Regions from separate parts of the Cohnella suwonensis genome, predicted to be linked through region 3. Evidence: predicted binding sites of a transcription regulator. Region 3 holds the regulator's gene; each other region holds the start of a gene.
The links. Region 3 encodes NrdR, which represses ribonucleotide reductase genes. Its sites were predicted from a motif close to AACACNATATATNGTGTT; they were not measured.
Positions count from the first base shown of each region.

Region 1: nrdI (class Ib ribonucleoside-diphosphate reductase assembly flavoprotein NrdI) is a predicted target of NrdR. The motif match lies at 3,610-3,627, and genes of this name have one in related genera.
Region 2: ACFPPD_RS01070 (adenosylcobalamin-dependent ribonucleoside-diphosphate reductase) is a predicted target of NrdR. The motif match lies at 4,487-4,504, and genes of this name have one in related genera.

Region 1 covers NZ_JBHSMH010000025.1:84,523-92,080, reverse strand. The annotation lists gene ACFPPD_RS10540 (response regulator) at 1-33, opposite strand, end outside; gene ACFPPD_RS10535 (hybrid sensor histidine kinase/response regulator) at 26-3,160, opposite strand; gene nrdI (class Ib ribonucleoside-diphosphate reductase assembly flavoprotein NrdI) at 3,724-4,083, shown strand; gene nrdE (class 1b ribonucleoside-diphosphate reductase subunit alpha) at 4,070-6,154, shown strand; gene nrdF (class 1b ribonucleoside-diphosphate reductase subunit beta) at 6,361-7,320, shown strand.
Region 2 covers NZ_JBHSMH010000003.1:17,978-25,535, reverse strand. The annotation lists gene ACFPPD_RS01080 (LacI family DNA-binding transcriptional regulator) at 11-1,006, shown strand; partial or broken gene ACFPPD_RS01075 (ROK family protein) at 1,119-1,796, opposite strand; gene ACFPPD_RS01070 (adenosylcobalamin-dependent ribonucleoside-diphosphate reductase) at 1,831-4,401, opposite strand; gene ACFPPD_RS01065 (DEAD/DEAH box helicase) at 4,852-6,588, shown strand; gene ACFPPD_RS01060 (YqhG family protein) at 6,585-7,469, shown strand.
Region 3 covers NZ_JBHSMH010000111.1:282,859-290,416, reverse strand. The annotation lists gene polA (DNA polymerase I) at 1-561, shown strand, start outside; gene mutM (DNA-formamidopyrimidine glycosylase) at 605-1,534, shown strand; gene ytaF (sporulation membrane protein YtaF) at 1,656-2,336, shown strand; gene coaE (dephospho-CoA kinase) at 2,379-2,975, shown strand; gene ACFPPD_RS24545 (lytic transglycosylase domain-containing protein) at 2,972-3,550, shown strand; gene ACFPPD_RS24540 (small, acid-soluble spore protein, alpha/beta type) at 3,642-3,842, opposite strand; gene nrdR (transcriptional regulator NrdR) at 3,953-4,414, shown strand; tRNA gene ACFPPD_RS24530 (tRNA-Ala) at 4,787-4,862, shown strand; gene ACFPPD_RS24525 (S-layer homology domain-containing protein) at 5,198-7,558, shown strand, end outside.

The DNA of each region.
Region 1 (7,558 bases), on a different contig from region 3:
CAGCTCGTCGTCCACCGCGATCGCTCTAATCATGCGTCGACTCTCCCCCTCTCTCTTCGCTCGCATGAAGCGGCACGCGGAACGAGACCGTCGTGCCGATGCCGCGGCCGCTCTCGAATTCGAGACCGTTCCCGAACGCGCGAAGCAAGCGTTGATGTATATTCTTTAAGCCGACTCCGCCGCCGTCGTCCCGCTCCTTCGCCAAGATCGCCTGCGCCGATTCCGGCATCCCCACCCCGTCGTCCGAGACGGATACGACTATCTTCTCTGCATGAACGCGGATGGACACCGTGACCGTGCCGCCGTCTTCCTTCTTCATGACGCCGTGCCTGACGGCGTTCTCCACGAGCGGCTGCAGCGTCAGCGGCGGAAGGTGGAACGCCGCGCCCTCGTCGATGTCGTAATGCATCCGAAGCCGATCGCCGAACCGGGCGCTCTCGATCTTCGCGTACGCCTCCGCCAATTCGAGCTCCTTGCGCAGCGGCACGAGCCTTTCCTTGTTCTTGAAGTCGAAGCTTCCTCGCAAATAGCGGCTTAAATACAGCAGCAGGTCGTGCGCGGTTTGCGGTTCGTCGAGCGATAAGGACAAAATCGTGTTTAAAGCATTATAAAGAAAATGCGGCTTGATCTGCGCTTGCAGGAACGCGATCTCCGAATGTACCGCTTCTTCCGCCGATCTCTTCATCTCCAGCAGCGTGTGCGCCCGCGCCCTCAGCTCGTATGGCTGGAACGGCTTCGTCAAGTAATCGTTGGCTCCGACCTCGAAGCCGTACATGACGTCGTTCTGCTCGTTTCTTACGGTCGTCAGCAGAACGGGCAATTCGGAGAGCGCGTGTTTCTCTCGAATGCGCAAGCAAGTCTCGTATCCGGTCATTCCGGGCATCATCACATCCAGAATGACGAGGCCGATTTTGCCGCCTTCGCGGTCGATCAGCTTGAGCGCTTCCTCCCCGCTCGACGCCGTCATGACCTCGTGCGCGCCGTCCGCGAACACGGCGCGAAGCACGCGAAGATTGACCGGATCGTCGTCGACCGCCAGAATCGCTTGTTCCCTTCGAACCGAGCTAACGCTCTCGGCCGAAGCCGCGCTTTCCCTCCAGGCGGACAACGACGGCAGGCGCTCCGCCGCGAACCGTCCTTCGTCCGGGCCCGTCGACCGCCGGGCTTCGGCCGATCCGCCGGTGCCGACGGGAATCGTGAACGTGAAGGCGGAGCCCCGGCCGACTTCCGAGACGACCGACAGCGTCCCCCCGTGCAGTTCGACAAGGCGGCGAGTAATGCCGAGTCCGAGGCCCGCGCCTCCGTATTCCCGGGCGACGGACGTTCCGACTTGCTCGAAGGAATGGAAGATCGCTTCCTGTTTATCCGCAGGTATGCCGATGCCCGTATCCGACACGGTAATATGCAGCATGCTTCCTACGGCTCGCCCTTCGATGACGACTTCGCCGCCGGACGTGAATTTGACGGCGTTGCCGATCAGGTTGTAGACGATCTGCAGCAGCCGGCCTTCGTCCGCCAGCGCGTCGGGGAGATCGTCCGGCCACGACATCCGCAGCGCGATCGGCTTGTCCCCGATATAGTGGCGGAAGATTTCCCGTTGCGACTCCACGGCCGCGCGAACGTCGATCGGCTTCAATTGCAGCTCGATGCCGCGGTTCTTCAGCCGGGACAGATCGAGAATATCGTTAATGAGATTGGACATCCGGCGGGCGACCGAGACGACGACGTCGAGCTGCTCCCGCTGGTCGCGGCTCAGCGGGCCCGACTTCTCTTCCCGGAGCGCCTGGGATAGATTCATGATGCCGTGCAGCGGCGTCTTCAGCTCGTGCGAGGTGTTCGCGAGAAACTCGTCCTTCATCCGGTTCTGGGCGAGCAGCTCCTCCGACATCGTGCCGATGATGCGATAGGCATGAGTGAAGCGTCTGGCAAGCTCCAACGCTTCGATGAACGCGAGCAGCAGAAACCCGTAAGGCACGAGCTGAAGGTCGATCCAGATCATCCGGCCGTCGCTGTACATGATATCGTGAAAGGCGGCCGCCACGAAAGCGAGCCATCCGGTCAATTGAAGCAGAGCGCCGCTTCTTCCGCGCCAAAGCGCAAGCGAGAACCCGTAAATGATATAGGCCAAGCTTAATAGTGAGAACAGCTTGAAATAATCGATGAATCCGGTGAACGTTTCGACGGGAAGGACGAGCACCGTCGCGATAAAGCCGAGGCCGGTCCAGCCGATCGCCCGGATCGCCGCCCCGTTGAAGTCCTTAGGGAATAGTTCCCGGACGAACAGAGCGGCCATCGCCACGCCGCCGTAATAAGTTAAATACTCCAGATGGACGATGAGCCGGATGTCCGTCCGCGGGAAGAAATCCACGACGTACATCCCGCCCACGACCCATAAACGGATCGCCCCCAGCAAGCAGCAGACGCCGAAATACAGCGTCGAACGCTCCGCCCTGCGGAGCAGGAACACCGCGATCTGATAGGCTCCGAGCAACGCGCAACCGCCGAATACCGCCATGTCGACGACCGTATTCCGTTGCTTGAGCTCCAGCATGCTCTTCTCCGTGCCCAACGTCAGACTATACCAGATGCCTCCGTGCGGATACAGCTCGTTGGCAACCTGCAAATCGACATAGAAGCGCTCGCCCCGAGGTTCGAAGAAGACCGTCTTCGGCGAATAAGCTTCCCGCGTCGTTGCCCGATCCGAGGAGACGACGCCCGACGACGCGATCTCGCGCCCGTCGACGAGCATGCGGTAGGCAGGAGCGATCGCGGGGATCTTCAGGCCAAGCTTACCCGGCGTCTCTCCGGTAACGACGGTCAACCGGTAAGTTGCGTAGCCGCGACCGGTCGCTCCGTAACGTTCCCATTCGCCGGGCACTTCCGCGAACGCGACCGGCTTGGCCGAATCCGTTCCGCCCGGCCCCCCGTCCGTCAGCTCTCCCCAGCGGAACAGCCATCGGCCGTTCAGCCCGACGGGGCCGTCCTTCTCCAAGCTCCATGCCCGCAAATCCAGCACGCCGTCCTGCGCCCGGGGACCGCTTCTGCTCGGCGCAAGCCCGACGAACGGGAGCAGCGCCGCCGCGAGCACCGCCAGCAACATCGAGATCAGCAACGCGATCCGAATGCGCCGGCTATGTAATCGATTCAATACGTTCTTCATCCCGCACCGACCTTCCGAACGAACCTGTGCCAAACCTATCATACGGGCCGGTTCGGTGTAAACGGAGAAATTACGCCGTCCCCGCAATGCCTTTCACCTCATTATACGAAGCCGAGCTGTCGGCAAACTGAAAAGAAAGCGCTTCATGTCAGGTATCGGCGCCGTCAGCCGGCAAGATCGCCTTACCGACGGCCTTCTCCCCCTCCATGTATCCGCTACCCCCGGCCTCTACCACTAGATATTGTGTACGTTATCATTTGCCCGCCGAAAAAAAGACGCGAATTTTGTCAAAACATATTGACTTTCTAGACTTTCCCATGAAGCCCGACAGGACAAGCTTTCATCCGTTTTCAGTGTTGCACGGAGGCAAGAAGTAGGACGTTTAGCCTACTTGAAACCGGGCCCGAAACGATTGACTTTCACAATATCTTGATGTAAATTTAGATGCACGGACTACATATAGTGAAGTTTTACCACTTGCCATCTAGCGACTTCCACATAAATTTTTCCCCGTGCGCTCCGCCCGCTTCACCTGACTAACCTTCCGGAAGGGAATGAAGATCGTGCTTATCGCTTTCGATTCCAGAACGGGTAACGTACGCCGCTTTGTCGATAAATTGAAAGTTCCGTCGATTCAGATCGAGGAAACGATGACGATCGACGAACCGTTCGTGCTCGTCACGTATACGACCGGATTCGGTCAAGCTCCCGATAAGGTGATGTCGTTCTTGAAAAAGAACCATAATCGGATGGTCGGCGTCATGGCCAGCGGCAACCGCAACTGGGGAGAAGGCTTCGCGCGCAGCGCCGACGCGATATCCGCGCTGTACGGAGTGCCCGTTCTCGGTAAATTCGAATTGTCCGGAACGTCCAAAGATGTAGAAAGATTTTCTCAGGAGGTGCTCGCAGTTGCGTCATATTGAATTAAACAACCTGCTCATGCAAAGAGATCCGCAAGGATTCTTCCAATTGGATAAAGACCGCGAGGCGGTCGAAGCGTTCATGGCGGACGTCGAACGCAAAAGCGTCAAATTCGCCGGAACGGCGGAGAAAGTCCGCTACATGGTGAACGAGAATTACTACGAGAACGTCTACGAGCATTATTCCGAAGCGCAGATCGAAGAGATCTACACCCTTACGCATGGATACGGCTTCCAATTCCAATCGTACATGGCCGCTTCGAAGTTCTATACGGACTACGCGGTCAAGACCGACGACAAGACGCTGTTCCTCGAGCATTACCCGGACCGCGTCGCGATCGTGGCGTTGCACTTGGCGCGCGGCGACTACGAAGTCGCCCGTTCCCTCTCCTCCGCGATGATGGAGCAACGCGTCCAACCGGCGACGCCGACTTTCCTTAATGCCGGCAAGAGTCGCCGCGGCGAGATGGTAAGCTGCTTCCTGCTGGAAGTCGACGATTCCCTTAACTCCATTAACTACGGCATCGGCACCTGCATGCAGTTGTCCAAGATCGGCGGCGGCGTCGCCGTCAACCTGTCCAAGCTGCGCGGACGCGGCGAGCCGATCAAAGGCGTCGAAGGCGCCGCGAAAGGCATCATGCCGGTTCTGAAGCTCATGGAGGACGCGTTCTCCTACGCCGACCAAATGGGTCAACGTAAAGGCTCCGGCGCGGGCTACTATAACATTTTCGGCTGGGACGTCATGGAGTTCCTCGACAGCAAGAAGATCAACGCCGACGAGAAAACGCGCCTGAAGACGCTGTCCATCGGTCTGATCGTTCCGAACAAATTTTACAAGCTCGCCGAAGAGAACAAGCCGCTTCACGTCTTCGCCCCTTACACGGTATACAAGGCTTACGGCAAATTCCTCGACGACATGGACCTCGACGAGATGTACGACACGCTGATCGCCGACGACCGCGTGAAGAAGAAAGTCGTTCTGACGGCGCGCGAAATGCTGACCAAGATCGCCACGACGCAGCTCGAGTCCGGCTACCCGTACATCATGAACAAATCGAACGCCAACGAAGCGCATGCGCTTAAAGATATCGGACAGATCAAGATGTCCAACCTTTGCACGGAAATTTTCCAACTTCAAGAGACGTCCACGATCGGCGACTACAACGAAGAAGACACGATTCGCCGCGACATCAGCTGCAATCTGGCTTCCTTGAACATCGTCAACGTCATGGAGAAACGCAAAGTACGCGAATCCGTGCACGAGGGCATCGTCGCCTTGACGGCCGTCAGCGACATGACGACGGTCATGAACGCGCCGGGCGTAGCCAAAGCGAACGCGGAGCTGCACTCCGTCGGTCTCGGCGCGATGAACCTGCACGGCTACCTCGCGAAGAACAAGATCGCTTACGAAAGCGCGGAAGCCCGCGACTTCGCGCGCACGTTCTTCATGATGATGAACTATTATTCCTTGGAGAAGAGCATGCATATCGCCCGCGATACCGGCACGACTTTCCAAGGCTTCGAGTTATCCGAGTATGCCAAAGGCACCTACTTCGACCGTTACGAGGAGATCGACTACCGTCCGACGACGGCGCGCGCCCGCGAATTGTTCGCCGGCATCGAAGTGCCTTCGCCGCAAGACTGGAGCCTGCTGAAGGCCGAAGTCATGAAACACGGCCTATACCATGCTTATCGTCTGGCGATCGCGCCGACGCAAAGCATCTCTTATATCCAGAACGCGACGTCGAGCGTCATGCCGATCGTCGAGCCTATCGAGACGCGTACTTACGCGAATTCGACGACGTATTATCCGATGCCTTACTTAAGCCAAGACAATTTCTTCTTCTACAAGTCGGCTTATCAGATGGATCAGTTAAAAGTCATCGACATGATCGCGGAGATCACGCCGCATATCGACCAAGGCATCTCGACGATTCTGCACGTGAACAGCGACGTGTCGACGAGACAACTGTCCCGCTTCTACGTGTACGCCGCGAAAAAAGGGCTCAAATCCCTCTACTATACGCGGACGAATCGTCTGTCCGTCGAAGAATGCATCACTTGCGCGGTTTAAGGAAATTCAAAAGTCCGACTTTGATCACGAAGCGTTTTCGGGAAGAGTACTCGACGTCGAATCTTGAATGCTGCACGGGACTTCCGGTGCTCACGTAGGTTTGCCTACGCTCCGCTCCTCATTCCCGTGCTTCATCCAACCTTCTCGGTGCTGAAAATCGAACTTTTGAACTTTTATTTGATTAAGAACCAGGAGGCACGGAAGAAATGGCCGTCATGAAAGCAGTCAATTGGAACCGTCCGGACGACGATTTCACGATCACGTTCTGGAATCAAAATATTATGCAATTCTGGACCGACGAAGAGATTCCGCTCTCCGACGACAAAATGTCGTGGATGGAATTGAGCGACGCCGAGCGCACGCTCTATATGAAAGTGCTCGGCGGCCTTACGCTGCTGGACACGGTGCAAGGCGGCGTCGGCATGCCGAAGATTCTGGAGCACGTCGACGGCCTGCAACGCAAAGCCGTTCTCGGCTTCATGGGCATGATGGAGCAGATTCACGCCAAGTCTTACAGCAGCATCTTCACGACGCTCGCGACGACCGAGGAAATCGACAACGTCTTCCGTTGGGTCGAGAAGAACGAATATTTGCAAACGAAAGCCGACACGATCACCGGCTACTACAATAACATCGAGACCGACAAGGACCTGTATCTGGCGATGGCCGCGTCCGTCCTGCTCGAAAGCTACTTGTTCTACAGCGGCTTCTTCTACCCGCTCTACTTGGCCGGTCAAGGCAAGATGACGAGCAGCGGCGAGATCATCGACTTGATTCTTCGGGACGAGAGCATCCACGGCTTGTACGTCGGCGTGCTCGCGCAGGAGCAATTCGCCAAGCTCGAGCCGGACGTTCAGAAGGACGCCCTCGAGATTCTTCGCGGCTTGCTGGACTTCCTGCACCAGAACGAAATGAAGTACACCGAAAAACTGTATACGACCATCGGTCTTGCCGACGACGTGAAGAAGTTCATCCGCTACAACGCCAATAAGGCGTTCATGAACTTGGGTCTCGATCCGGTATTCCCGGAAGAGGAAGTTAATCCGATCGTGTTCAACGGCATCAGCACGCGGACCAAACAGCATGACTTCTTCTCCAAAAAAGGCAACGGCTACGTCCGCACGATCCACTTCGAGCAAATGACCGACGACGACTTCATGTTCTAATCGATAACGATTAAAGCCCCGATTGCTGTCGCAATCGGGGCTTTCGTTTGTTCGTGCGCGTGTTACGACTTGCTATCGGCCATCGCTTTAGCGATCACCGTGACGTACTCCGCCCTGGTCGCGATCGTACAGGTCCGAAATGCATCCAATCTGAAAAGAAAGCTCTTCATGTCAGGTATTGTCTAATTTTGCGCTGAACTTCAACCTGAAAACTCGAATGTATGTTACCATCTTTAGA
Region 2 (7,558 bases), on a different contig from region 3:
GCTCATCCCGATGGCAAAAATGACGATGAAGGAAATCGCCAAAAAGGCGAAAGTGTCCCAACCGACCGTATCCCGGGTCCTTAATGGCCATAAAGGCGTCAGCGAAGAAATCGTAAATGCCGTTATGAAAGTGATTGAAGAGGTTGGCTATGTTCCCAATAAAGCGGCTCAAACATTGAAAAGAAGCAGCACGCACATTATTGGCATTTGCACAAGGGAGATCGACAATCCTTATTTCGTGGAGATCATTGATTCGCTGGAGCTTGAAGCGAGGAAAAGCGGATACAACATTTTGTTTCACAACTCCAAATACAATCCGGTGACGGAATGGGAGAACATCCAAAACTTCGTTTCCCGGCAGGTGGATGGCATCATCATCGTGCCTTCAAGCGATTTTAACCTGGAAAGGATTTCAAAGCTGGATATCCCCACCATTGTCATAACTAATAATAAAAAAATGCTCGACAGTGTCGGAATCAATCATTTTCAAGCAGGCAAATTGGCCGGGGAAAGCTTCGTTCATTCCGGGCACAAGACATTCGGATACATTGGATCGATTCAAGACGACGAAAAATTTTATGGTTTTGAAAACGTTTTGCAAGAAAACGGCTTTACATTTGACACAGATAACTTTCTCCTGGTCGAATCCTCCAACAGCACCTTTATGATTCGCAGATATATCGAAAAATATCTGGATGAGTCGGAAAAGCTGGAATTTACATGTCTGTTCGCGGAAAACGACATCATGGCCCTTGAGTTCATGAGAGCCGCGCAGCAAAGACAAATTCGGGTTCCCGAAGACGTTAGCATCATTGGTTTTGACGATACGTATCTGTCGAAAATCATGGAGATTTCAAGCATTCATCAACCGATTGGGGAAATGGTAAAGACTAGTTTTGAAATACTCCTGAACCGTATTAATCAAGAGGTGCCCACCAGTTTGGTAAATATTATGATGGAACCCACATTAATCGAAAGAAAAAGCTCCAAGTTTAGACGAAGATAATTTACCATGAGATCCTCAGAGTTTAAGAAGCGGTTGTACCGGAGGTTATACCGGGACAACCGCTTTCATTTTTTGAAACGAAAAAGAACCGGGGCACCCCGGTCCTTTCCGATCAACTCACTCTATCTTCCATAGCCTGCAATCCTAGCGCCAGGGCACCGCATAAACCGGCATTGTCGCCTAAACCGGGAGGAACGATATAGTCGTCGATGCTGTCTAAAACGGCCTTAGCGCTGACATAGCCGTTCAAATTGTTTTGAACCTCTGCGCGTATCATTGGGAAAAGCTGCTTCTGGTGCATGACGCCGCCGCCCAGAATGATTTTCTTCGGGGACAGCATAAGAATAGATGCTGCTACAGCTTGTCCGATGTAGAACGCTTCCATTGCCCATGCCGGATGGTCCACCGGAATGTCGCTGCCTTTCACATTCCTTCGCTTCTCGATCGCCGGACCGGCGGCCATGCCTTCCAGGCAATCCCCGTGATAAGGACACGTCCCTGCAAACCGATCTTCCGGATGGCGCCTAGTTAATAAATGACCTCCTTCCGGATGCACAAGGCCGTGAACCAGTTTCCCTTCCGCGAACACACCTACGCCGATTCCAGCACCTATCGTGTAATAGACACAGCTGTCCAAGCCTTTGGCAGCCCCCCACCTTGCTTCTCCGAGCGCAGCGGCGTTGACATCCGTATCCCATCCGAACGGAACGTCGAACACCTGCTTCAAGGCCGTTAGGAACGGATAGTTCGCCCAACCCGGCTTCGGAGTCGTCGTCACACATCCGTAGGAAAGAAAAGCCCCCGTCGCCGGGGGCTTTCCTCATTTAAGAACACTTGCTATAGCCGCAGTTGCCGCAAGTTTTGCAGCCTTCCACGTTCAGCAGCGATGCCGAACCGCAGGACGGGCACAAGTCCTTGGACGTATACGGGACTTTCGTTTTCTCCGTGACGACCGGAATCTCGGCCGTCGCGGCATGCTCGTTCTCGTGGTCGCCGAAGCCGGCGTGCTGCTCGAGCGCTTGGGCGACGGCGTCCGCGATCGACTCGACGCGGTTCGGGCCGAAGCCGACGGCGCCGGAGCCGCCGATGCCTTTTAAGTGCTTGACGAGCAACTGCACCTTGTCACCGTGGTCGCCGTACCGGAGGAACAGCGAGCAGACGCGGCCGAGCGCTTCCGCCATCGCGAACACGTCGGAGCCGGCCTTGCCGACGTTCAAGAAAATCTCTCCGGGCGTACCGTCGATGTCGTTGACCGTAATATACGCCATGCCGAACGGCGTATTGTATTTGTAAGTCGCGCCGCGAAGAATCTTCGGTCGGCTCTTGTATTGCTTGTCGAATGACTTCTTCTGCTCCGGCGAGACTGATACGTTAAACGACGCGCTGAGCGTTTCCGCCGGCGATGCGAGCGCGACTGCCGCCGCTGCCGGAGCTTCCGTGGAGGCTTCCGCTTTCGCTTCCGCCTTCTTCTCGTCCTTCGCCGTGCTCAGCACCTGAACGTCACGGCTGCCGTCGCGATAGATCGTGACGCCTTTGCAACCGAGCTCGAACGCCATCTCGTACAGCTCGGCGGTCTCTTCGATCGTGAAGTCGTTCGGGCAGTTCGCCGTCTTGGAGATCGAGCTGTCGACCCAGCGCTGGATCGCCGCTTGGACGCGGATATGATCCTTCGCGGACAAGTCCATCGAAGTGACAAACCATTCCGGAAGCTCCTCGCCCGGATGAGCGTCCTTCCACTCTTGCGCGATCGGCACGAGCTGCTTGTCGAAGCCGAGGCGGCTTTGACGGAAAAATTCGAAAGCGAAGTACGGCTCGATGCCCGTCGACGTGCCGACCATCGTTCCCGTGGAGCCCGTAGGCGCCTGGGTAATGACCGTGACGTTGCGCATGCCGCGCTTGGCGATCGCTTCGCCGACTTCCGGATACGTCTCGACCATGTTCTTCATGAATCCGGACTGCAGGAACGGCTCCGCTTCGAACGCCGGGAACGAACCTTTTTCGGCCGCGATCTCGGTCGAAGCGAGGTAAGCCTCGCGAGCCATGAAGCCGTACAGCTTGTCGAGGAATTCTAAGCTATCCGGGCTACCGTAACGGACTTCCAGGTGGATCATCAGCTCTGCAAGGCCCATCGTGCCGAGGCCGACGCGGCGCTCGTTCTGTTGGTTCTTCTCGTTCTCCGGGAAGTGATACGGCGTCTTGTCGATGACGTTATCCAAGAAACGCGTCGAGTAGCGAACGACTTTGGACAGTTCGTCCCAAGCGACGTCATGCTTCTCCGCGTCGTAGAACTTGGACAGGTTGATAGCGGACAAGTTGCAGACGCCCCAAGCCGGAAGCCCTTGCTCGCCGCACGGATTAGTACAGATAATCGGGTTGAAGTACCAGCTGTTGGACATCTGGTTGTAGTATTCCATGAAGACGACGCCCGGCTCGGCCGATTTCCACGCGCCTTCGATAATGCTGTTCCACACGTCGCGCGCTCGCACCGTACGGTAGTGAACGACGTTCTTTCCGAGCTTCTTCCACTTGTCCAAGTCGCCGTCCCACAGCGCGTCGTAGTCGACGTCTTTGGTATCCGGGAACACGAGATCCCAATCCGCGTCTTCTTTGACGGCTTTCATGAACGCGTTGCTAACGCATACCGATAGGTTCGCGTTCGTCACTTGGCCCATCGTCTGCTTGACGGTAATGAAATCCTGCACGTCCGGATGCCAGTCGTTGATCATGAGCATTAATGCGCCCCTCCTGGACCCACCCTGCTCGATCAAGCCGGTCGTGTAGCTGAACAACCCGCCCCACGATACGGCGCCGCTGGAAGATCCGTTTACGCCTTTAACGATCGAACGGCAAGGACGAAGGGACGACAGGTTGATGCCTACTCCTCCGCCGCGCGCCATGATCTCGGTCATCTCGGTCAGCGTCTGCATGATCCCTCCGCGGCTATCGTGCGGGGACGGAATCACGTAGCAGTTGAACAGCGTCAGCTCGTCGCTGGCGCCCGCGCCCGCCGCGATCCGTCCGCCAGGGACGAGCTTCCAGTCGTCCAGCAGCCAGCGGAATTTCTCGGACCATGCTTGTTGTTTCTCGGGGGTATCTTCAACGGAAGCCATCGCGTTCGCGAGCCGCGCCCACAGGTCTTCCGGCGTCTTCTCGATCGTAAGCGTCAATTTCTCGACGTTCGATTCAACCAGCTCGCCATTGCGAAGCTTGACGGTAACCGCGTTTCCTTCGCGATTAACGACTTCTCCGACTTCTTTGGCCGGGAATTTCGGATCGTCCTTCGTCAGGACGAGCACGACGTCGCCGACTTTCGTCAGGCTCGTGTCGGCGTTCTTCCAAGCGTAGCGATCCAGGAAAATTTTCTCGCTAAGGCCTTCCAACCGTTTCGACTGCATCGTGTTCAATGCGTTACACCCTCCCAAAATTCTTGATAAGATGAGATTTCGTCCGGTCTCGCAGCACGTTCTGGTGTATGTAAATTGTACAATATATTGTGTGCGATAACCAGTATACATCACCACATGTGGTGCTTCCATAGGTCGTTCAGCATGTCCCCGCAAAATAGCGAAAAACCGGGAAAGCGCACGATTAACGAAGATCGTTCCCGCGCGCGGGTTTCTACGCCGATCCTGTTTTGAATACGTCACGTTTGCTCATACTAACAGTGAGTGTTCAAAAAAAGCCGCGAAACGAAGGTCGCCGAGGAGGAGCAAACGTTGCAAACCCCCTACCCTTACTCTTCTCCCGCCGGCACGCCGTCCGGCTCGGTTTCGCCTGCCGCTCTGCCGCATGCCGGAATGCCGTCGCTAGACGAGACTGCGATCCCGCCTGCCGAGAAGCCGGCTATGAAGCCGTTCGGAGGCCCGGTATCCGACGTCCCTCCCCGCAAGCTTCACGCCCTAGTCGATCTGCATATCGAACATTCGGCTTTCGAAGAACTGGAGAGACGGGTCGAACGCAACGGTCCGTGGGACGATTGGACGATGTATCAGCTGTCGCTCGAATCGGAAGAATCGGCTCTCGTGACCGATTTTCATGCGCTGCGTTGCTTGTCCCTGCTACCGCACTTCGAGCCTCTTCCCCATCAAGTGGAGACGGCGCGCCGAGTGCTTCACGAGATGAGGGGACGAGCCATCCTTGCCGACGAGGTCGGACTCGGCAAGACGATCGAAGCCGGCTTGATCCTGAAAGAATACTTGATCCGCGGTCTCGCCAGAAAAGTGCTCATTCTCGTTCCCGCATCCCTCGTGTTGCAGTGGGTTCGCGAGTTGAACGGTAAGTTCGACATTCCGGCCGTCGCGCAGAAGAAAGCTTATACATGGGACAACGACATCGTCGTCGCTTCCATGGACACGGCTAAGCGCGAGCCTCACCGGGATGCGCTGCTGAACGAGGAGTTCGATCTCGTCATCGTCGACGAGGCGCACAAGCTCAAGAACAAGCGGACCGGCAACTACCAATTCATTAACGAGCTCCGCAAAAAATATTGCCTGCTGCTGACCGCGACGCCCGTCCAGAACGACTTGTCCGAGCTGTACAACCTGATCACGCTGCTGAAACCCGGACAGCTCGGCGGCGAAGGAGACTTCGCGGCCAATTTCGTCGCCGACCGCCGCGTGCCGAAGAACGAGGCCAAGCTGCAGGAAACGCTCGGCCAAGTGATGATCCGGAACCGCCGCAGCGACGGCGGCGTCGAGTTCACGAAGCGCGTCGTCACGAACGTGCCGCTTCGGCTGTCGCCAGAAGAGATGGCTCTGTACGAAGGCGTCACCGATTACGTGCGCAAGCACGCCACGGCGGACAACGGCGTCGACCTGGCGAGCATGCTCTCCCTCGTTACGCTGCAGCGCGAAGTATGCTCCAGTCGCGACGCGGTGTTCCTGACGCTCATCAACCTGTTCAAGAAGACGTCCGAGGAATCCCCGCTTCGCGCTCGCATCTGGGAACTGGTCGAGCTGATCAAGAGCATCAAGTCGAACACGAAAGCGGAGAAAACGATCGAGCTCGTCCGCGCCATGAACGACAAGGTGATCGTATTCACGGAGTATCGGGCGACGCAGGAGTATTTGCTGAAATTTTTCAAAGAACACGGCTTGACGGCCGTTCCTTACCGGGGCGGCATGAACCGCGGCAAAAAAGACTGGATGATGGACTTGTTCCGCAGGCGCGCCCAAGTCATGATCGCGACCGAAGCCGGCGGCGAAGGGATCAACCTTCAGTTCTGTCACCATGTCATCAATTTCGACCTGCCCTGGAACCCGATGAGAGTCGAGCAGCGCATCGGGCGCGTCCATCGGCTCGGACAGACGCAGGACGTCGAAATCTATAACCTGTGCACCCTCGGGACGATCGAAGAGCATATCGTACACCTGCTCCACGAGAAAATCAATATGTTTGAATTGGTAATCGGAGAGCTCGACGAGATCATCCAGCAGTTCGAGAAAGAGGAGTCGCTCGAGCGCAAGCTGGCCCAACTCGTCTTGGAATCGGCGGACGGGAACGAGCTCCGGGAGAGGATCGACGGACTCGGCGACACGCTCCTCGCGACAAGGGACCAAATGAAACGGGAGAGTCGGCCATGAACGCGAAGCAGGTTCAGAAATACGTCATGAGTTATCTCGAATCGACAGGCAGCTTTATTCTCGAGAAGAGCCCTTCGTACGTAACGGTCAAGCTGTCCCCCGAAGCGGACCGGGCGCTCACGAACCGTACTTATTATTGGAGCTTCGTCGACCGCACGGGCGCGGAGCCGGAGACGATGACGTTCCGGTGGACGTTCGAGCCGCCTTCGATGGCGGAAAGGACGTCGGCCAATCCGATCTCTTATATCGTGACGGAGTCGGGGCGGATCGTTCAGGAGGATGCTTATTACGGCTCGCGCAGGCTGTTGCAAATATTCGAAGCGGCCCACCAGTGGGGACGATGCGTCACGATGTTCGAGGAGCCGCCGCGCGGCAAGAGCGATCCTTTCGGTTCGCGACCTTATACCGCTTGGCTCGGGGCTAATTTCAAGGTCGGCTACGAATGCGACATGAAGAGGGAAGAAATATACGGGTGGGGCATTTCATTGGCGACGGGAATCATTAACGAGAAATTCATGGAGTCGCTGAAAGACAAGAAGCTAACCCCCCGCCTGCCGTCCAATGTGCATCTGCTCCGGAACGGCCTATCGCTGCGCAAGGCGATGAACCAGCTCGAGACGACGATGGAACGGAAGCTGAAGGGCGGCGACTTCTCCTGGGCGGCGGACGCGGAGGAACGCAGGCAAGACGAGCTCGGCCGCATTCGTCACTATTACGAGCCGATGCTGGAAGCGATGACCCATCCCGACCAGCAGCCGCAGAAGGAAGCGGTCGCCGCCCGCTTCGAACAGAGACAAGCCGAGATCGACTGGCAATATCGCCCGCGCGTGACGCTCTCCGTCATGAACTGCGGAATTTTTCATCTGCCGGGTATCGAATGACCGACCGTTAGCCGCAAGCTACGAGGTTCCGCCGAGAATCGGCAAAAATAGAACCCGTATCGCACGCTCCGGCCGACACGAAGCAACAG
Region 3 (7,558 bases):
GGCGTGCAGGCGAGCCAAGTGGACGGTAACATGAGGCGCCAAGCGAAGGCGGTCAACTTCGGCATCGTATACGGCATCAGCGACTATGGCCTCTCCCAGAACTTGAACATTACGAGACGGGAAGCGGCGGAGTTCATCGAGCAATATTTTCAAGCGTTCCCGGGCGTCAAGCGCTACATGGTCGATATCGTGGAGAAAGCCCGCCAGGACGGCTACGTGACGACGTTGCTCGAACGCCGCCGTTACTTGCCGGAGATCCGCCATTCGAACTTCAACCTGCGTTCCTTCGCCGAGCGGACCGCGATGAACACGCCGATTCAAGGCACCGCGGCCGATATTATCAAGCTCGCGATGATGCGGATGAGCGAAGCGCTGCGGGAGCGCGGGCTAACGAGCCGCATGCTGCTGCAGGTGCATGACGAATTGGTGTTCGAAGTGCCGGCGGAAGAACTCGACGTCATGAAGAAGCTCGTACCCGAAGTCATGAGCAAGGCGCTGCCATTAGACGTTCCGCTGCTCGCGGACGTCAGCGTCGGCGCGAACTGGTACGAAGCGAAATAACCGACATCTGAACGAATAACGTAGAGAAAGGAGGCGACAGGCCATGCCGGAATTGCCGGAGGTGGAGACGGTTCGCCGGACGTTGAACGACTTGATCGTCGGCAAGACGATCTCTAGCGTCACGGCGACGTTGCCGCGCATTCTGCAGAAGCCGGACGATCCGCAAGTGTTCGCCGCCATGCTCGAAGGAAGAACGTTTACGTCCGTCGAACGGCGCGGGAAATTCCTGAGACTCGTCTTGGACGGTCTCGTGCTCGTCTCCCATCTGAGGATGGAAGGACGGTTCGGGGTCTACCGGGCGGACGAGCCGAAAGAGATCCACACCCACGTCGTGTTCCACTTTACGGACGGGACGGAACTTCGATACAAGGACGTACGGCAGTTCGGCACGATGCATCTATTCCCGGCCGGAGAAGAATTACGGTCGCCTCCGCTGAATAAACTGGGATTGGAGCCTTTGGAAGGCGGATTTACGCCCGATGCGTTCCGTCTCGCGCTCGGCCGCCGGTCGACGAAGATCAAGCCGTTGCTGCTCAACCAGGAAGTCGTCGTCGGTCTCGGCAACATCTACGTGGACGAAGCGCTGCATATGGCGGGCGTCCATCCGGAGAGACCGGCCAACAAATTGACGAAGAGCGAGCGCGATCGGCTTCATTCGGCCATCGTGCAGACGTTGTCGGCCGCGGTGGAAGCCGGAGGCTCCTCCATCAAGTCCTACGTGAACGGGCAGGGCGAGATGGGCATGTTCCAGCATTCGCTGAAAGCTTACGGCAGAACGGGAGAGCCTTGCTTGACGTGCGGCACGCCGATCGAGCGTACCGTCGTCGGCGGCCGGGGCACCCATACGTGCCCGGATTGTCAGAAAGGACCGCGCAACAAATCGCCCGCGCAAGACGCTTCCCGCGGGGAAGCGGCGAAGCGGTACGTCCGGAACAATGCCGTCAAACGCAGGCTGGACGGCCCGTCGGAATAGGCATTCGCACAGAAATACACGCCGATGTCGGGGCATTCCCCTGTTCCGGTGCATAGGATGAACAGAACCTGGCGGCCCTTGCGGACTCGTCGGGTCAGCATCCAATGCAGGGGGAACAGAAATGATGGCACCTGTCGCTTCGCTCGTTCTCTTGTCCGTCGCCGTCAGTCTGGACGGCTTCGGCGTCGGCATGACGTACGGCGTTCGCAAAATCAAAATTCCGGTCCCTTCCGTCGCGATTATTTCCGTCTGTTCCGGCCTCGTCATTTTTCTGTCGATGATGGTCGGCGTCGTACTGACGAAATGGTTGCCGCCGCACGGGGCATCCGTCCTCGGCGCGATCATTCTGATGGGGATCGGAGTCATGGCGTTGATGCAGTTGATTCGCGCGAGAGGCAAAGAAAAGACCGAGGACGATTGCAGGCGGGAAGACGCGCAAGACTTGGCCGCGGAACCGGCTCCGGTACTGAAATTGGAGCTGAAGCTGTTCGGCTTCATCGTGCAAATTCTTCGAACGCCGTCCGCCGCGGACGTGGACCGTTCGGGAACGATCAGCTCGGGAGAGGCGTTTTTCCTGGGTCTGGCGCTGTCGCTTGACGCGTTCGGCGCCGGCATCGGCGCGGCGTTGCTCGGATTTCCTGCGGAAATCACGGCGTTACTCATCGCGCTGTCGAGCGGCTTGTTTCTATGGTCGGGCACAAGGGTCGGCTACTGGGCGTCGGATTGGCGCTGGGTGAAGCACTTGTCCGCGATGCCGGGTATTATTCTTATCGCTATGGGCATATTCAAATTGTTCGTATAAGCGTACGCACGCCATATTTCGCTAAAAGGAAGAAAACTCGAGATGAACATCGGATTAACCGGCGGCATCGCCACCGGCAAGAGCACGGTCGCGAGAATGCTGGAGGAACGCGGAGCATTATTGATCGATCTGGACGTCATTGCCCGGGAAGTCGTCGAGCCCGGGCAGCCGTCTCTTTCCGCGATCGCGGAAAGATTCGGTCCGTCCGTGCTTCGGGAGGACGGAACTCTCGACAGAAAGAAGCTCGGGTCGATCGTATTCGCTGACGCGAGCAAGCGCAAGACGCTCGAAGGAATCCTTCATCCGGCGATACGCAAGGTCATGAAGGAACGAATGGAAAAATATGAGCGATCCGCGCCGGACAAGCTCGTCGTCGTCGATGTACCGCTGCTTTACGAGTCGGGGCTGGAGTCTTATTTTGAACAGGTGATGGTCGTATATGCTCCGCGGATGCTGCAATTGACGCGATTAATCGGACGAGACGGATTCGACGCGGAGGAATCGAGGCGTCGGCTCGAAGCGCAGATGAATATCGAAGAGAAAAAGAGGCGCGCCGACATCGTCATCGATAACGGCGGCGGACGGGAGCGGACGGAAGAGCAAGTGGATCGCTTCTGGCGGGAAATGGGGTTGAGATGAGCAAGAAAATGAAAAAGACGAAACGGAAAAGAATCGTTCTTCCGTTGATCTTGATCGTCTTATGCGTGTTGTTCGTGCAGTCGGATTGGTTAGGGAAGTGGATATACCCGATCAAATATACGGACGAAATCAAGCAGAACGCATCGTATTACGATCTAGACCCGCTCTTGATCGCGGCGATCATCCGGGTCGAGTCGAATTACAAGGCGAACGCGGTTTCCCCCAAGGGAGCGGTCGGGATCATGCAGTTGATGCCGGACACGGCGGAATGGATTTTGGAGAAAGACGATTTCGGGGATATGACGGTGAAAGACGCGGGAAGCGACGCGAACGCGGGCATCAGGCTCGGCGCTTGGTACGTGAAAGAACTGACGAGGCAATTCGACGGCAGCTTGGCCGTCTCCTTGGCCGCTTACAACGCGGGTCCGGGCAAAGTCCGGCAGTGGCTGGACAAAGGAGTCTGGGATGGACAAGAACAGACGGTGCGCGACATTCCTTACGGCGAAACTAGACATTACGTGCAACGTGTGATGTATTATTATAAGAAATATGCGAAAATATACGAAACGCTCTGATCTCGCGGCGCAGGTTCCGCCAACGGAAGAGAAGCCTTGAAGCGTAATCGCCTCAAAGCTCCCCGGTATTGAGTGCCTTCAGTTGCAATCGTTATCTGCCGGCCAATTGTTGCTCGGCGATTTGCACCAAGCGGCGGGTGATGTTACCACCGATCGAACCGTTGTCTTTCGTCGTCATGTTGCCTTGGTAGCCATCCTGCGGAATGGCGATGCCCAGCTCTTGAGCTGCTTCGAATTTGAGTTGGGACAGGCCGGCGGCCGCTTGAGGGACCAGTTTCGTGTTGGAAGCCATGTTTGTTCACCTCCTTGCGGTTGGTAACAGTATTATGTGCTTTATCTCTCCAATCATGTAAGGGAAGCCTTGGAAATGCTGAAAAAAACCGAAGGAGGCAAAAATACGTCATGAAATGCCCTCATTGCGACTTCAGCGGAACGAAAGTGCTCGATTCCCGTCCGGCCAACGACAATAAGTCGATCCGCCGCCGCCGCGAGTGCGAGAAGTGCAGCCGAAGGTTTACGACATTCGAGACGGTCGAAGAGACGCCGCTCGTCGTCATCAAGAAAGACGGAAGCCGCGAAGAGTTCAGCCGGGACAAAGTGCTCCGCGGTCTTCTCCGTGCCTGCGAGAAACGTCCGGTGTCCGTTGATCAGCTCGAAATCATCGTCAACGACGTTGAACGGGAGCTTCGCAATACGGCGAGCACCGAGGTCGAGAGTCGGATGATCGGCGAAGCGATGATGCAACATCTATACGGCGTCGACGAAGTCGCGTACGTGCGGTTCGCATCCGTCTATCGCCAGTTCAAGGACATCAACATGTTCTTGAAGGAGCTGAATTCGCTCATGAACAAGCATGGGATGTAGGCCGGGGAGAGATCGACGCGGTTAAGGTGACGGGAAAACCTTATTCGCTCGCCTCTCCGGCTCGTTCCTCTCATTAGAGCGATGAGGTAGCGCTATTTTGCGGTTTGAACTTGCTTTTGGGAGTCGGCACAGGAAATAAGACGATGGCGTAACGTTATTGTCGATCGGTATGCGGAAAACAAACAAATAAGACGATGGCGCGGCGTTATTTTAGCATGAGAAAAACCGGTGGCAATCGGCGGAAAATGTGTTGACATGCCCGTTTTTTCTGTGGTAAAATCATTCTTGTCGTCACGATTATGGGCCCTTAGCTCAGCTGGGAGCCCACCATTGGGTATTACACTACCCCCAAGAATTCAAGTTTTATATCCCGGGCCTTTAGCTCAGCTGGGAGAGCGCTTCGCTGGCAGCGAAGAGGTCAGCGGTTCGATCCCGCTAAGGTCCACCAAACAATAATTTAAGCACGCCCCTAAGGCGTGTTTTTTGTTTGGCAGGACATAAGCTGATCGAATCAAATTGGGGCGTTCCGCACGGACGGAACGAAGTGAAAGCCAGTCCCCGCAACGAAAAGAAAATGTTCGATTCCGCAATTCTCTACCAACATCTACCACACAACGGCAGAAATTCCGTTTTTTTTGTTTTATAGAAGTTGTTATTCAGGGCATGGTCAAGTTGTTTGAGTTGGTAGTCTTGAAATCCTAATGATTGACCGAAGGTTATGTCAAATTGTATTATATACTATATTAAATGTATTTAATTTTTGAGAAACAATAGGAGGAAATGATGAAAAAGATTGCCGTCCTCATCCTTATGCTTACACTTATCCTACAGACATTGCCGTTTACAACAGGCATTCAGGTGGCGCACGCCGCGCCGGGAGACTCGGATGCCGATCCTATTATGATTACGACGGCGCAGGAGTTATCGGACATTCGCAACAATAAGTCGGCTCATTATAAGCTGGGGGCGGACATAGATTTATCGGGCTATCCCGTTGGAGACACTGCGGGCTGGATGCCGATCGGTACCTCGGGCGATACCTTTACTGGAACGTTGGACGGGGGAGGATACATAATCCGTAACTTGAGGATTGATCGCCCAAACACGCCGTATGTAGGGCTCTTTGGAATTATTCGCGGAACCGGCGTTCTTAAGAACATCCAATTGCTTGACGTCGATGTTATAGGTACAAGTAATGTCGGCGGGTTAGTCGGGAAGATGGAAATAGGCTCCCATATCGCGAACTCCTTTGCAACCGGCCAAGTAAAAGGTGAACCCGCTGAAAGGTATGATGTTTTACTTAGTGGGTACGTGCTGTCCGGTGGATTACATGTTGGCGGCCTGACAGGCGGGAACTCGTATGGAACCATTTCGAACGCATGGGCAAACGTATCCGTTTCAGGAGTTGGCCTTATTGGCGGTCTAGCAGGCGACAACTATGGTGTAATCGAGAATGCCTTTGCTACCGGCAATGTAACGGCCGTTCGAACCACCAACGTCAATAGTACTAATGTGGGAGGGTTGGTTGGTCAACAACAGGCCCCAGGATCGTCTATTACCCATTCCTTTGCGGCCGGAAATATTTTGATACCCCCGGGTGCGTTATATGTAGGCGGCTTAGTCGGGGTTGTTTGGGGTGGAGCTATAGATATGTCGTATTGGGACACGGAAACTTCACAAATGTCTACCAGCTCAGGCGGGACGGGTAAATCGACGGAAGATATGAAGAAGATGGCGACGTTCTACAGCTCAGGCATCGGCTGGGATTTTGCGAACGCATGGGGGATACGGGAAGACGAATCGTACCCTTATTTGCTTGCGTTTAAGCCAAGCATGAAAATAGATCCGTTGGCGCGGACGACATACAACCTCGCTTCAAATCAGTTGGCGGTGACCGGGACGGTAATGGATGGCAGTGTCGGTGAAAAGGTTGAGATTAAGTACGAGATCAACAATAGCCTGGGAACAACCGTAAGCAGCGTCACTTATCATGCATATGCCGACGGAACGGATCAGTCGATTGCACGCTCGATCCCGCTAACCGCGTTGCCGGATGGAACGTACACGTTAAACGTATCGGCCAAAGATACCTCCCCTGCGAATCCGGCCTATCTAGCGGCTCCGCTTTCATTTTCGGTAGATCAGACGCTTCCGGTCATTACGTTGAACGGCTCTTCAACCGTCAACTTAACGGTAGGCGATACCTATACGGAACAAGGCGCTGCCGCGACGGACAACATCGGAACTGCGGGGCCTGTCGTTATCACCGGAACGGTTGACACGAACGCAGCAGGGACATACATAGTGCGGTACAACGCGTTGGATCTGGCAGGGAATGCGGCGGTTGAAGTGACAAGGACAGTCATTGTAAGCGCGGTATCAGCAAGTACACCAACAGCGACGCCAGTCGGCGGGGCGGTAGCCTCCGGCACAACGGTAGCATTATCGACGGCTACTGGAGGAGCGGCGATCTATTACACGACAGACGGAAGTACGCCAACTAGCGCTTCAACGCCATACACATCGCCGATCCCTGTTACGAGCGCTATGACGGTCAAGGCGATTGCGGTCAAAGCGGGCATGATCGACAGCCCGGTGATGAGCGAGAGCTACACGATTTTGTCGCCGAGCGGTTCATCGCCTGCAGTTACCTTGCCGGTCATCGATCAGAACGGCATCAAGCTTGATCCTGACAAAATCGACACGACAAAGCCATCGGTCACGCTTGAAGTAACAACAAAGGATGGTGCAGCCTACGTCAGCATACCCGCAAGCATTTTAACTAGCTTTGAAGGCAAAAACGCAAACTTCTTCATTGAGATTAAAGCCCCTTACGGCAGCTATCAAGTTCCGGTCAATCTGGCATCGCTGATTCCGGGACTGCAAGACTTGCTTGCCAAGCATAACCTTAAAGCTGAGGATATCAGCTTCAAGATCATGCTTTCCGACAAGTCCGGTGACAAGGATCTTCAAGCCGCGTTTGCAAACGGATTGCCGAATGGCAAAGCGATGGGGGCGATTGTCGATTTCCACATCGACATCGTGAACACCAAGACAGGACAATCGATCGGAACGGCGGACAAGTTCAGCAAGGCTCTGACGAGAGTCATTCCGATGCCGAAGGACATGAAAGACATCCCTGCG